2 linked regions of the Micromonospora rhizosphaerae genome follow. The protein of the gene in region 2 interacts with the protein of the main gene of each other region in a pairwise test. Links are inferred from orthologs where the notes say so. Each region holds a gene or a part of one and is shown on either strand. Other genes may lie near its edges.

Evidence for each region.
Region 1: the proteins of panC (region 2) and GA0070624_RS27675 interact in binary tests that used the Escherichia coli proteins (3 or more experiments, as listed by UniProt). The link is inferred for Micromonospora rhizosphaerae from one-to-one orthologs.

What each region holds. Positions count from the first base shown.
Region 1 is NZ_FMHV01000002.1:5,870,488-5,877,558, reverse strand. What follows is about bases 3,843-6,801. They hold GA0070624_RS27675 (NUDIX hydrolase), read right to left. Parts: upstream 5,622-6,801; coding sequence 5,064-5,621; downstream 3,843-5,063. Other genes in these bases: GA0070624_RS27670 (ISL3 family transposase), read right to left, coding at 5,739-6,801; GA0070624_RS27680 (DUF4259 domain-containing protein), read right to left, coding at 4,352-4,777; GA0070624_RS27685 (GNAT family N-acetyltransferase), read left to right, coding at 3,843-4,104. Also shown: GA0070624_RS27705 (IS701 family transposase), read left to right, coding at 1-495; GA0070624_RS27695 (hypothetical protein), read right to left, coding at 1,180-1,746; GA0070624_RS27690 (zinc-binding dehydrogenase), read right to left, coding at 2,071-3,042; more of GA0070624_RS27685, read left to right, coding at 3,646-3,842; more of GA0070624_RS27670, read right to left, coding at 6,802-7,055.
Region 2 is NZ_FMHV01000002.1:487,640-494,745, reverse strand. What follows is about bases 2,389-5,382. They hold panC (pantoate--beta-alanine ligase), read left to right. Parts: upstream 2,389-3,458; coding sequence 3,459-4,307; downstream 4,308-5,382. Other genes in these bases: GA0070624_RS02430 (L-aspartate oxidase), read left to right, coding at 4,943-5,382; GA0070624_RS02445 (Rossmann-like and DUF2520 domain-containing protein), read left to right, coding at 2,485-3,462. Outside these bases: GA0070624_RS02465 (NADH-quinone oxidoreductase subunit D), read right to left, coding at 1-546; GA0070624_RS02460 (helix-turn-helix transcriptional regulator), read right to left, coding at 580-795; GA0070624_RS02455 (hypothetical protein), read left to right, coding at 951-1,211; GA0070624_RS02450 (SAM-dependent methyltransferase), read right to left, coding at 1,208-2,251; more of GA0070624_RS02430, read left to right, coding at 5,383-6,637; nadC (carboxylating nicotinate-nucleotide diphosphorylase), read left to right, coding at 6,655-7,106. UniProt on the Escherichia coli protein: Catalyzes the condensation of pantoate with beta-alanine in an ATP-dependent reaction via a pantoyl-adenylate intermediate.

The sequences.
Region 1 (7,071 bases), 5.4 Mb from region 2 along the record:
TACGACTGGTCCTTCACCGCCCTACCCGCCCACCGCGACCAGCACGGAGGACACCACTGGCTCCTGATCCGCCGCAACCGGACAACCGGCGAGCTGGCCTTCTACCGCTGCTGGTCACCCGAACCCGTCCCGCTGCACACCCTCGTCACAGTGGCCGGGCGCCGCTGGAAAATTGAAGAGTCGTTCCAAGCCGCGAAGACCGGCCTCGGCCTCGACCAGCACCAGAACCGCCGCTGGACGTCCTGGCACCGCTGGACCACCCTGGCGATCCTCGCCCACGCCTTCCTCGCCGCTGCCACCGCTCACCGCGACCGGCCCGACCCGGCCGGGCTGATCCCGCTAACCGTCAACGAGCTACGCCACCTGTTCAACGTCCTGATCATCGAGCCCACCCGCCGCCACACCGATCCCTTGCTCTGGTCGGTCCGCCGACGCCGCCACCAAGCCCGCGCCATGAAAAGCCATTACGCCCGACAAGCCCTCATCGAGCCGTGATCACGATCCCCGGCTGGAGTACTAGCCGGAATGTCAGACCAGGCAAACCTGCTCGGGCATCCGCGCGAGGCACTGATGCTGGCCCGAGCTGGCCGTCGAGGGCTGGCCGAAGGTGAGTCCACGGCGTGCCTCGCAGACCTGCACATCCTTGAGGCGCGTGCCCTCGCAGCCGTCGGTGATGCGCCCGCCGCCGCTGCGTCCGTCGCACGAGCTGAGCAGGTGTTCGCTCGGGTCAACCACGACGAGGAACCCGCGTGGGCCAAGTTCATCGACGCTCCGTACCTTCTCGGCGAAGCGGCCCACTGCTTCCGCGATCTCAAGGAGCCGGCAGAGACCGAACGGTTCGCCACGGAGTCCGCCGCAGGCGCACGGCGGCAGGGGAGAGCGCGCCGGGGCGCGCTGAGCGAGGCAGCGCTGGCGGTGGTCGACCTCGACCGCTCCGACGTAGACGCTGCAGCGTCTCGCGCAACGCGGGTTGTCGAGCTGTCAGCGTCGGTCAACTCCTCTCGCGCTATCGAAACCGTGCGCGACCTGCAGCGGCGGATGAAGCCCTACCCGAAGGTGCCGGAAGTTCAGCGCTTCAACGCCCGCGCTGGTGAGCTGCTCGGGCTGGCGGCGTAAAGAGGCGTAGAAGGTTAGGGCGACCATGGCGCCTGCCAACCTGGTGCGATGCCGTGAACGCCGCTAGGAATCCGCAGGCTCGAACCGGAAGGAAGGGCTGTTGGGCGTCGGCGTGTACGACAGCCCCTCAGGGGCGGTGAACTCCTGGAGCCGAGCAAGCGCTGATTCGGCCGAGGTGATGTCACTCAGATACACCCGGATGCCGGTGAAGCGAAGCCATGCGTCGGCGGTGACAGGATCCATGCCTAGGCCGTCCAAGTCACCGGTCAGCGTGGCACGGGCGTGAATCCATAGATCACGCTGCTCCACGATCTCCAGGTCAATGAGGTCGTATTGGTGATGCTGGAAGAAGCAGACGCTGGACTCAGCAGGCTCGCCGACGCCTCGAATCGCTTGGCCTGTCATGTTGCCCCAACTGGCCCCGGGCAGAGGTAGCCACTCGATGTCCAGGAAGATCTGACTGCTCCCGTAGTCCCGGATCACCTCTTCGAACGGAAAGCGGAAGCTCCACGTCAGGTGTGGGGCCAGCCCCACCCTCGGGTTGTCGAACAGCAGCCCGCCCCACGTTCCGCCTTCGACCGGAACAAGCTCCCGGACATCCAGGGCATCCTCGTCCTCAGCCTCCCTCATCACGGCGGGAGTCTCCCACAAGATCCTGCAAGCCAACGGTCTGGATCGCGTCAAGCATCTGGTGGGACGCCACTGTCACGGATGTCCCGTGACGGGACAAGCACCTACTCGTGATTGTCTAGTCCCACCACATGCTTGACGAATCCGTCCCAGGACATGCACGACAGTCGGCCTTGGTCGCCCTGGTTACAGTCCGTGACAGATGAGCGGCCTTGGGCACACTCACATGCCGATGAGCGTGTGGTCCGGCTTTGGCGGTGGCATGGGCCGTTGAGCCTCAGCGGCGGATGACGTGGCCAGGTCAGCGATCCCAGGCGCAGGCCGTCAAATCAACAGCAGGGTCTTCCCCACGGCGGTGCGGTTTTCGACTGCGGCGTGCGCATCGGCGGCACGCTCCAACGAGAAGGTCTGCCCGATGATCGGCCGGACGAGTCCCGCTGCCGCCTGCGACATCATCCGCTCCGCCCACCGCACCACATGCGGTCCGAAATCAAAGAGCTGTTCGATGCCGATCACCTTCACGTCCCTTTGGCTCGCCTCCGCAGGGTCGATAAGCGTGGCCTCACCGCTGGAGGCGCCGTGCACCGAGAAACGGCCGCCGCGGGCCGTCACCTCGAACGCGGCCCGCCCGATCTGGCCGCCGACGCCGTCGAACACCACATCCGGTCCCGCGTCACCGGTCGCTTCGAGCACCCGCTTGATCCAGCCTGGTTCGGAGTAGTCGACGACCGCGTCGGCGCCTAGCTCTCGGACCAGATCGAGCTTCCGGCCTCCGCGAGCGGCTCCGACGACCCGCGCGCCCGTCGCACGGGCGAGCTGCACCAGCAGGCTGCCCACCCCACCCGCCGCCGCTTCGACCAGAATCCAGTCACCTGGGCCGATCTTGGCGTGTTCGGCCAGCCCCTGCGCCGTGCTGCCGTCGCTGTAAAGGGCGGTGGCCTCCGGCAGGCCGAGGCCGTCTGGCACCGGGAACAGCTCCCCGACCAGCGCCACCGCCCGCTCGGCGAAACCGCCGGTCTCTCCCGTACTGGCCACGACACGCCGCCCCAGCCAAGCCGGATCCACCTGGGCGCCGACTGCGCTCACAAGCCCGGCCACCAGACCGCCCGGCACGTACGGCAGCCGCGGCCGTTCATGCCACCTGTCGGTGCCACGCCGGATCTGCGTCTCGACGAACGTCATGCCCGCCACCGCCACATCGACCACGACCTGGCCCGGCCCGGCCACCGGGTCCGGCGCCTGACCTGGAACCAGCACCTCGGGACCCCCGAAACGGATCGCCTGGACCACTCGCATACCACCTACTCCCATCCGTTCGCCGACGCGAACGCCGAAAGCATGCAACCTCAAGTTTGCTTGAGGTCAACCGACGCATCCCCGACGAGACCCGTGGTCCCACAGCCACCGCGTCAGACCTTCGCCTGAGCCCAACTGAACATCCGCTCATGCCGCGATCCGCGCGTTACGGAGCGTCATGTCAACCGAATGGAGCCGACGTCCGGACTTGCCGATGAGCGGTCGTTAGAGAAAGTGCAACGCGCGGGCGGCTAGCTCCCGGGCACCTGCCCACTCTGGGGCATCATGGAGCGCCTCAACCGTCCACAAGTGAGCATGCTCCGCGCCGCTCATGTCAGACAGGGCGGCGTCCACAGCAGTGACGTGCGGGGTCGCCTCCGCCCGGTAGCCAACCGGCGCTTACCAACTGGGGAACGAGTAGATGTCCGTCCTCGGAGGAAAAAGCCAGTTCGTCCACCGGAACCCGGATGTCCTGCGACGCTAACCAAGCCTCCTGCTGCGTACTGGCGGACCTGGTGTAGCGGGCGGCGGTTGGCGGCCTACGATTCGGCGGTGAGTTCCTCGCTGACTGCTCGCCCGGCTCGGGTCGAGGACGTCGCGCAGATGGCACGTGTGAATGTGCGGTGCTGGCAGGAGACGTATCGGGGACTCATGTCGGACGCGGTGCTCGACGACCCAGGGTTCCTGGCTGCTCGGGAGCGGTTTTGGACTGCCGCGTTGACCGACGAGCGCTATCGCGAGAACCGCGTGGCTGTCGCCGAGCGGGACGGCGAGCTGGTCGGGATCGCCATGTCAGGCCCGCCCTTGGACGCCGGGGCGGCGTGGGCGAGGCAGCTGTATGTGCTCTATGTGTATGCGGCCGACCACGGCACGGGTGCTGGGCCGGCGCTGCTGGAGGCGGTCGTCGATCCGGAGGAGTCGGTGGCGCTGTGGGTGGCCGACCCGAACCCTCGTGCACAGGCGTTCTACCGCAAGCACGGCTTCGTTGCCGACGGGACGGCCCAGGTCGAGGGCGGGGTGCGGGAGATTCGCATGGTCCGCGGCATGCAGCACAGTCGATAATCCAGTCGCGGGCGGGCTCCCGGCCGGCGTCGTCGCCTGGATGGGCCTCAGCGGCGGGCTGCGCGGTGCGGTGGGGCGCATGAGGAACGCGAGTTGCCTCGGGCGGGACGCTTCCACGCGACTGAGTATGCCTGCGCGACGTCTTTCTATGCCGCAATCCGCGCGTCACGCTGTGTGGCCGATCGTCGTGGGGGCGAGGGCGTCCGGACGTGTCGAAGTGCTCGGTGAGTTCGGCGTTGACGCCCGACTACAGATCGAAGAGGGTTTCGGCCTGCGGTGGGTCGAGGACGTTGCGAAGATCGCTGATGGTTCGACGCCATGTCGCGTCATTCCTCCAGCCGTCGGCAAGCCAGGACGGCGGTGTGACCAGGCGATCGAGGGCGGTGATCGCCAGTTGCCGTACGTAGCCCGGAAACTGCGGCATGGACGTGGACGGACCGTAGTTGGAGCGCACGGGCTCACCGGCAGGACACTGGGCGGCGACCAAAGCTGCGGCTGCTACCGCCCGGGGCGCGTCACCGGCATCGAGTTCCTGGCTGATGCCGGTAGTAGCAACGCGTTCCAGCACGGCGCCGACCATCTCGATGCGCCCCTGCGCCGTCGTCTTGTCCAGCGCGTCGGCGAAGTCCGCAGCGTCATCGTTGCCGAACGGACTGGAGTCCCAGAACCCCACAGCAGCCACCTCCCGTTTGTCGCCCGGGGACGATCTTCACACCTGTTATCGCTGTGGGAGCCTGGCCGGGCAACGCTCGCAGGTCAATGAAACAAGTAGCCGCGATGCGCCGCCCCTGTTGCGGACCGTGAGGGCCTGCGCGACCCACTTGAGGATCATGTCGGGTATCAGGTGGGACGCGAGTGTCAAGCATGTCGGCTCTTCGAACTTGATCGGGGTTTGATCGGTTGGCGCCTGCTCTGGTGTGAGGGAGCTCTGCTGGGCGGTCGATGAGGACGGTGATCCTCTATAAGCATCGACGCTGCACAGGCTGCTCGGCCTGGTCAGCTCGCCACGCCAGCAGCCGGCGATACGCGTCCATGCCGTCCGGCACCCACGTCCACTCGGCGAGCCGCCGTTCCAGCTCCTCCTCGGTGAGGAACGCGTGCCAGGCGACCTCCTCGGCCTGTGGGTCGACCGGCGGCTCGCAGCGTGTCTCGTAGACAGCGGACCACCAGGCGTGCTCGGGCGTCTCGTAGAGGAACTTGAACAGCGGTACGGGCGCGGGCAGTCCCGACACTCCCAATTCCTCCTCGGCCTCGCGCAGTGCTGCCTCGTCGTACGACTCGCCCGTGCCGACCACCCCGCCGACGAACATGTCGTACAGCGATGGGAAGACGAGCTTCCGCGCGGTGCGGCGGTGCACGAAGACGCGCCCCTCCGCGTCTCGTGCCAGCACGAACACGCAGCGGTGCCGCAATCCGTGGGCGTACGCCTCCTTGCGTGGCGCCTGCCCCACCACCCGGTCGTGCTCGTCCACGATGTCCAGGATTTCGTCCGCCGAGAGCGCCGACTGATCAGCCATAAGGACATCCAACAGCAGTCGCGCGGCGCGAGAGCGGTCGGCCCTGCCGGCATAGCTACATCGCCGCTCCCAACGCCGGCTCGCCATCGAGCCCGATCCATAGAAGCCTTTCGAAAGTTAGGCCGGGTGGAGGTGTCCGCGTGTGCGTCGGGTGGTGGCGCAGCGGGTGCGTAGCCTCTGGTTGTCGGGGTTGCGGAAGCCGTAGGCGTCGCGGGCGACGGTCTTGATCACTCGGTTGGTGCCTTCGCTTCCGGCGTTGGTGATCCCGGTCTGGATGAATGCGAGGATTTGTGGCCACCAGGTCTCGGTCGTGGTGGCGAGTCGGTGGATTTCGGACAGGTCGCTCGTCGCGCACCGCTGGTAGAACCTGCCCAGCAGCTTGCTGATCTCGGCCCGGTTGCGGTTGGTCCTCGCGATGGCGAGGAGGTCAAGGAGGTCTTCCCTGGCGTTCCAGGCGGCAAGGATCGGTTGCCCGATCGCCGCCGGTAGGTCGGTCAGGTCGTCAACGAGGGTGTCGACGTGCTCGGCTCGCATTCGCGCCGCTGAACGGGTGAGCCGGTTACGTAGTTGCCACTCCCGATCTTGTTTGCGGCCGCGGCGGCCGCGCTGGGTCATGGTGACCCGGCGGCGGACTTCGGTGACCGCTGCGTTGGCCAACTGCACCATGTGAAAGTGATCAACGACGATGGTGGCCTGCGGTAACACCGCGCGGATCGCGGCCTTGAACACCGTGCACATGTCGATCGCCACCGCTTGGACCGCGTGCCGCCACGCCGCTGGGCGGGCGGCGAGCCAGCCGACGACTGAGGCGGTGGTGCGGCCCTCGACCTGCGCGAGTAGGCCTTGCCCGCCGGACAGGTCCACGAAGCCGACATGCCAACGGTCGGCGGTCGTGCTCCACGGTCCGTCCTGCTCATCGAAGACCCATCTCGGTTTGCCGCGGCGGACCTCATCGATGCCCAGCACCTTGACCGGGCCGGGCTCGGCTGGCAGCACCTCGGCAGCGTGGGCGCGAAACGCCGCCGAGACGACCGGCCAGGACACCTGGTGATCGCGGGCCGACTGCACCACCGTCCGGCCTGCGTCGGCGACCGCCGTACCAGCCGAGCGGCGTAGCCGGCGCGTGAGCCGTGCCCGCGCCGGCACCTCGCTGACCTGCTCGGTGAACGAGCCACGCTCGCAGTCCCGGTTGTCGCACCGCCACCGGGGCTTACGCCACCGCAGCCGAGGCGCCCGACCCGCCACCGGCAAATCCCGCGGCCGGGTCGTGGTCCACTCCTTCACCCGCCACGCCCGCTGACCGCACCGCGGGCAGCATCGCGCCTGCTCATCCACCGTGGCCAGATGCACCACCGGCGTGCCATCACCCGCCTGCTCCACCCCGGTCACCGCTAGGCCGTCAAGGCCCAGCAGCCGAGTCGTATCGTTGACCATGCCTGCAGCTTTTCAC
Region 2 (7,106 bases):
CTCCTTGAGCCCGCCGACGCGGTTGAACATGTAGTGGATCCGGCCGCCGGAGACCTCCTCCATCACCGCCTGGAGGGTTTCCCGTTCCCGGAACGCGTAGAACACCGGGGTGATCGCGCCGATCTCCAGCGGGTACGAGCCGAGGAACATCAGGTGGTTGAGCACCCGGTTCAGCTCGGCCAGCGCCATCCGCAGCCAGACCGCCCGCTCCGGCACCTCCATGCCCATCAGCCGCTCCACGGCGAGCACCACGCCCAGCTCGTTGGAGAAGGCCGAGAGCCAGTCGTGCCGGTTGGCCAGCACGATGATCTGCCGGTAGTCGCGTACCTCGAAGAGCTTCTCCGCGCCCCGGTGCATGTAGCCGACGATCGGCTCGGCCGAGAGCACCCGCTCGCCGTCGAGCACCAGCCTCAGCCGGAGCACACCGTGTGTGGAGGGGTGCTGCGGGCCGATGTTGAGCACCATGTCGATGCCGAGCTGCTCCCCGCCGGCGCCGGTGCCGACGGTCAACTCGCGGAGGTCGGCGTCCGTGGTCATGCCCGCCATCGTGCCATGGGCGACGGTTGTCGGTATTCGCGGTTACTCGGCTTCGTCGCCGTCGGTCACCCGCGGTGGGCGGTGCTCGGCGATCCAAGCCTCGACATCGGCGCGCAGCCAGACGGTCATTCCATGCAAGCGTTGAAAAGGCTTGGGGAAGGTCGGGTAGCGGACGAGCTGGCGCATCCGGGTCCGGCTCACGCCGAGCAGCTCCTGCAGCTCATGCGGACCGACCAGCGGACCCGGGACGTCACCCACACGGCGACCGTAGGCCGATCCGGCAGTGCCGATTTGCGTATACCTACTTGCGCAGTCCTTTCAAGTGGCTCAGAGTAATCCCGTGGTGGCCGTCCGATGGAGGACCCGAACCCGGCGGGCGGTCGCCACCTCAACCCGATCGGAGGGAGCGGCACGTGGAGCAGGCGGCCGAGCTGGAGTGGCTACGCGAGCGGGTGAAAGGGCTGGAGACCGCATTGCTGTGCTCGCGGCGGGAGCTGTTCGACCTGCGCTGTCGGCTGACGTTGATCGCTCGGGTGACCGAGGACCTCGACCGGGCGAAGCGGGCTCCTGGGGTGGCGTTCGGCGCGATCAACGCGGCGTTGTACTCGGAGACGCCGAACCTGCGGCTGGTCCAGCTTCAGCTGTCGCGGCGACGGTCGCGACCCACCCGCTAGCGACAGACTACGAGCGGCACGCCCACCGGTTGGAGCAGCCACCAGTGCCCACCGAGGCCGGCCGGGTCGGTCAGCTCGGCCACCGACGAGGCGGCGGCGAGCGCCCGGACGTAGCCGGCCGGGTCGCTGGCGGCCAGGCTCAGCGGCGGTCGCCCGCCGTCCGCCCCGAGCGCCCGCAGCGCCTCCCGCTGCGAGATCAGGGAGTACGTACACCGGGCGACCCGCTCACCGGCGGAGGCGACCGAGTCCATGGCGACGTGCGCGGTGACGTCGCACGACCCGTCCGGCACCGGCGGCACCTGCCGCCCACCCCGGTACCCGGTGAGGCTGCCGTCCACGGGCCGGTCGTCGCGCAGGTGCCCGTAGTCGACGGCCAGGGCACATCCCCGGTCGATCTTCCCAACCGCGTCGGCCCAGGCCTGGTCCCTCGTCCGGCCGATCTCGGCCCGTGCTCCGATCGCGGCACTCGGCCACCACCTGTCCAGCCAGTCCGCGTCGACCCGGCTCACCGGCTCACCGACCGACTCCTCGCCACTGGCCGGGTCCACCAGCAGATAGCGCCAGCCGTCCTCGGTCCGCACCGCCACGTCCAGCGGAACGTTGTCCAGCCACTCGGTGGCCAGCAGCAATCCCGTGATCCCGCTCGGGATCTGATCCGACCACTCGATCTGCTCCGGCAGGTACTCCGGCCGGGCTGCCCGCTCGACGGCGGTGAGCCGCAGTCGGCGGCCGAACGGCTCTGGATTTTCCGGATGGGCGACCGACGTACCGGCGGCGACCTCCGAGGCGGAGGGTGACGGGCGGACGGCGACTGCGGAACCACCGGAAACAGCGAGGGCCGAGAGGAGTTCACCGCGGCCAGCGCCGACGTCGACCACATCCAGCTGAGAAGGGTGGCCGAGCGCGGTGTCGATCTCGGAGATCAAGCGGAGCAGGGCGGCAGCGAAGACCGGAGAGGCGTGCACGCTGGTGCGGAAGTGGGCGGCCGGCCCGGCCCCGGAGACGAAGAAGCCCCCGGGCCCGTAGAGCGCCCCGTCCATCGCCACGCGCCAGGGCAGCCGGTCCTCCGGAAAGGTCACCCGCCGACCGTACGGGCACTGCACGGGACGCCAAAAAGCGGCCGCGGACCCGCGTGTCGACGGGGCCAGGTCGTGCCCGGAATTCCGCCGTCTACACCCTCGGTGAAGGTTTTCACACATGCTTGTTTTCACTGCGTAATCCCGGCGCATACTTGCGATCGACCGGTACCCCCTCCGAGGACTGGATCGTTGCCATGAGCGCACCGCTGCGCCCGCGTCCGGCCGCCCCGCACGGGCCCGCCGCACCGTCGGGAGGCGCCTCTGCCGGCGCCCCGCTGCTCTTTCCCCGCACCCTCACCGTCGGTGTGATCGGCGCCGGTCGGGTCGGTGCCGTGCTCGGCGCCGCCCTCGCCGCGGCCGGCCACCGGGTGGTCGCCGCCTCCGGCGCCTCCGGGGCCACGAAGGCCCGGCTGGCCCTGCTGCTCCCGGAGACCCCCAACCGCTCCGCGACCGCGGTGGCCCGGGCCGCCACCGACCTGCTGATCGTGGCCGTCCCCGACGACGCGCTGGCCGGCGTGGTGGCCGCCCTGGCCGAGGCCGGCGCGCTGCGCCCTGGTCAGGTCGTCGCGCACACCTCCGGCGCCCACGGGCTGGCCGTCCTCGGCCCGGCCGCCGCCGTCGGCGCCCGGCCGCTCGCCCTGCACCCGGCGATGACCTTCACCGGTACGCCGGACGACCTCAGCCGCCTGCCCGGCATCTCGTACGGCGTCACCGCCCCGGCCGAGCTGCGGCCGTTCGCCGCCCGGCTGGTCGCCGACCTCGGCGGCGTACCGGAGTGGGTGGCTGAGGCGGACCGGCCGCTCTACCACGCGGCCCTGGCACACGGCGCGAACCACCTGGTCACCCTGGTCAACGAGGCGGCCGACCGGCTGCGCGACGCCGGGGTGGGCCAGCCGGAGAAGGTGCTCGCCCCGCTGCTGCGGGCGGCGCTGGAGAACGCCCTGCGGCTCGGCGACGACGCGCTGACCGGCCCGGTCTCCCGGGGCGACTCGGGCACCGTACGCCGGCACCTGGTCCGGCTGGCGGCGACCGCGCCGGAATCCGTGGCGCCCTACCTGGCGTTGGCAAGACGGACCGCGGACCGGGCGATCGCGGCCGGGCGGCTGCGCCCGGTGGACGCGGAGTCGCTGCTGGACGTGCTGAGTGGGCGGGACCGGGAGGTGGCCGCATGACGGAGCTGGTGCACACGCGCAAGGAGCTGGCGGCGGCGCGGGACGGCATGAAGGGCACCGTCGGCGTCGTGATGACCATGGGCGCGCTGCACTCCGGGCACGAGACGCTGCTCCGGGCCGCCCGCGAGCAGGCCGACCACGTCATCGTCACGATCTTCGTCAACCCGCTCCAGTTCGGCCCGAACGAGGACTTCGACCGGTACCCGCGCACCCTCGACGGGGACCTGGAGGTCTGCCGGCGGGCCGGCGCGGACGTGGTCTTCGCCCCCTCGGTGGCCGAGATGTATCCGGACGGTCAGCCCCGGGTCCGGGTCAACCCCGGCCAGCTCGGCGAGGACCTGGAGGGGCAGAGCCGGCCCGGCTTCTTCCACGGGGTGCTCACTGTGGTCCTGAAACTGCTCCAGCTCACCCGTCCCGACCTGGCCTTCTTCGGCGAGAAGGACTACCAGCAGCTCACCCTGGTCCGGCGGATGGCCCGGGACCTGGACGTGCCGGTCGCGGTGGTCGGCGTGCCGACCGTGCGGGAGCCGGACGGGCTGGCCCTGTCCAGCCGTAACCGCTACCTCTCCGCGCCGGAGCGGCAGGCCGCGCTGAGCCTCTCCGCCGCGCTGCGGGCCGGCGTCGCGGCCGCCAAGCAGGGTCGGGATGCCGGGGCGGTGCTGGCCGCCGCCCACCGGGCCTTCGACTCCGGTACGCCCGGAGCCCAGCTCGACTACCTGGTGCTCACCGACCCCGATCTGGAGCCGGGCCCGGTGACCGGTCCGGCGCGGCTGTTGATCGCCGCGTGGGTCGGCACCACCCGGCTGATCGACAACGCGGCGATCCAGCTCGCCCCGCAGTCCTGACTCCCACCACCACACCTGCTGAAAGGCACCCCGATGCTCCGCACCATGCTCAAGTCGAAGATCCACCGGGCTACGGTGACCCAGGCCGACCTGCACTACGTCGGCTCGGTGACCGTGGACGAGGATCTGCTCGACGCGGCCGACCTGCTCCCCGGCGAGCAGGTGGCGATCGTGGACATCACCAACGGGGCCCGGCTGGAGACGTACGTGATCCCCGGCCGGCGGGCCAGCGGCGTGATCGGCATCAACGGCGCGGCCGCGCACCTGGTGCACCCGGGTGACCTGGTCATCCTCATCTCGTACGGCCAGATGGACGACGCCGAGGCCCGCTCCTACCAGCCCCGGGTGGTCCACGTCGACACCGACAACAAGATCGTCGACCTGACGGCCGACCCGGCGACCGCCACCCCCGGCACCGCCGGCACCCCCATCCCCAACCCCCTCGCCACCACCACCCCTGACCCCCCGTCCCACCCCTGCCTCGCGATCTTGCAGTTGGGGTTGGCGTTCCGCCCCTTACGCCCCGAAATGCGGGCACCCAACGTGCAAGATCGCGGGGGCGAGGACGGGGTAGCCGAAACCACTCGTCGCGCCCCCGGCGTCCGGGATGAGGGATGTTCGGGTTGACTGTGGTCATGGACCTTCCCAGCGTCGACCTGCCGGCCCTGCCCAGACTGCTGGCCGCGCCCGCGCCCGGCTGGGTGGAGACCACCGACGTGATCGTCGTTGGCTCCGGGGTCGCCGGCCTGACCGCCGCGCTGCACCTGCGCGAGGCGGGGCTGCACGTCACCGTGGTCACCAAGGTCAACATCGAGGAGGGCTCGACCCGCTGGGCGCAGGGCGGCATCGCCGCGGTGCTCGACCCGACGGACACCCCGGCGGCGCACGCCGCGGACACCGAGATCGCCGGCGTCGGTCTCTGCGATCCGGCCGCGGTCCGGGTGCTGGTGGAGGAGGGGCCGACCCGGCTGCGGGAGCTGATCCGGATCGGCGCCGAGTTCGACCGGAACCCGGACGGCTCGCTGATGCTCACCCGGGAGGGCGGCCACCGGGCCGACCGGATCGTGCACGCCGGTGGGGACGCCACCGGGGCCGAGGTGCAGCGGGCGCTGCAGGCGGCGGTCCGGCGCGACCCGTGGATCCGGCTCGTCGAGCACGCCCTGGTGTTGGACCTGCTCCGTGCCCCCGGCGACGGCCCCGGCGGGCTCGGCCCGGCCTGCGGCATCACCCTGCACGTGCTCGGCGAGGGCAGCGAGGACGGCGTCGGCGCGCTGCTGGCCCGGGCGGTGGTGCTGGCCACCGGCGGGCTGGGGCAGATCTTCTCGGCCACCACCAACCCGGCGGTCTCCACCGGCGACGGGGTGGCCCTGGCGATGCGGGCCGGCGCGGCGGTCACCGACGTCGAGTTCGTCCAGTTCCACCCGACCGCGCTGATCACCCCGGCCGGGGCGGGCGTGCCCGGCGTCGGGCGGGCCCAGCAGCCCTTGGTCTCCGAGGCGCTGCGTGGCGAGGGGGCCCATCTGGTCGACGCGGACGGCAAGCGGTTCATGGTCGGCCAGCACGAGCTGGCCGAGCTGGCCCCCCGGGACGTGGTGGCCAAGGGCATCCACCGGGTGCTGCTGGCCACCGGCGCGGACCATGTCTACCTCGATGCCCGGCATCTCGGCGGGGACTTCCTGGCCGGGCGCTTCCCGACGATCGTCGCGTCCTGCCTGGCCATCGGCGTCGACCCAGCCACCGACCTGATCCCGGTCGCCCCGGCGGCCCACTACGCCTCCGGCGGCGTCCGTACCGACCTGCACGGCCGGACCTCCATCCCCGGCCTGTACGCGTGCGGCGAGGTCGCCTGCACCGGCGTGCACGGCGCGAACCGGCTGGCCAGCAACTCGCTGCTGGAGGGGCTGGTCTTCTCCCGGCGGATCGCGGAGGACATCGCCGCCGGCCTGCCCGACCAGGCCAGGCCGGCGGAGACCGGCGCCTGGGTGGGCGGCGAGGGCTGGGTGGTGCCGGCCGAGGGCACGCCGGCCCTGCAGCGGGCGATGACCCGGGGGGCCGGGGTGCTCCGCTCGGCGGCGACCCTGGCCGCCACGGCGGCGACGCTGAGCGAGATCGGCACCAGCCGCGGCACGCCGCGTACCGCCGACTGGGAGGCGACGAACCTGATCACCGTGGCGGCGACGCTGGTCGCCGCCGCGTACGCCCGCCAGGAGACCCGGGGGTGCCACTGGCGCGAGGACTTCCCGATCACCGACGAGCGGTGGCTCGGCCACCTCGTCGAGGCGGTCGGAGCGCAGGGGCGGTTGACGCAGCAGTGGGAGGAGTCAGCGTGAGTGCGAGGAGTGAGCCGGTGAGGGAGTCGACGGAGCAGGCGTTGCGGGCCGGTGGCCTGGACCCGGCGCGGGTGCGGGAGGTCATCGTCGACGCGCTCACCGAGGACCTCGGCCCGGACTTCCTCGACGTAACCAGCGTGGCCACCATCCCGGCCGCGCAGAACGACACCGCCGATCTGGTCGCCCGCGCCAACGGCGTGGTGGCCGGGCTGGCCGTGGCCGCGGCGGTGTTCGAGCTGGTCGGCGAGGTGACCGGGTCGGACCGTACCGTCGAGGTGTCGCTGGTCGCCCACGACGGCCAGCGGGTGGCGCGCGGCGACGTGCTGGCCACGGTGACCGGCCCGACCCGGCTGCTGCTCACCGCCGAGCGGACGGCGCTCAACCTGCTCAGCCGGATGTCCGGGGTGGCCACCCACACCCGGGCCTGGGCGGACGCCCTGGCCGGCACCAAGGCCATGGTGCTGGACAC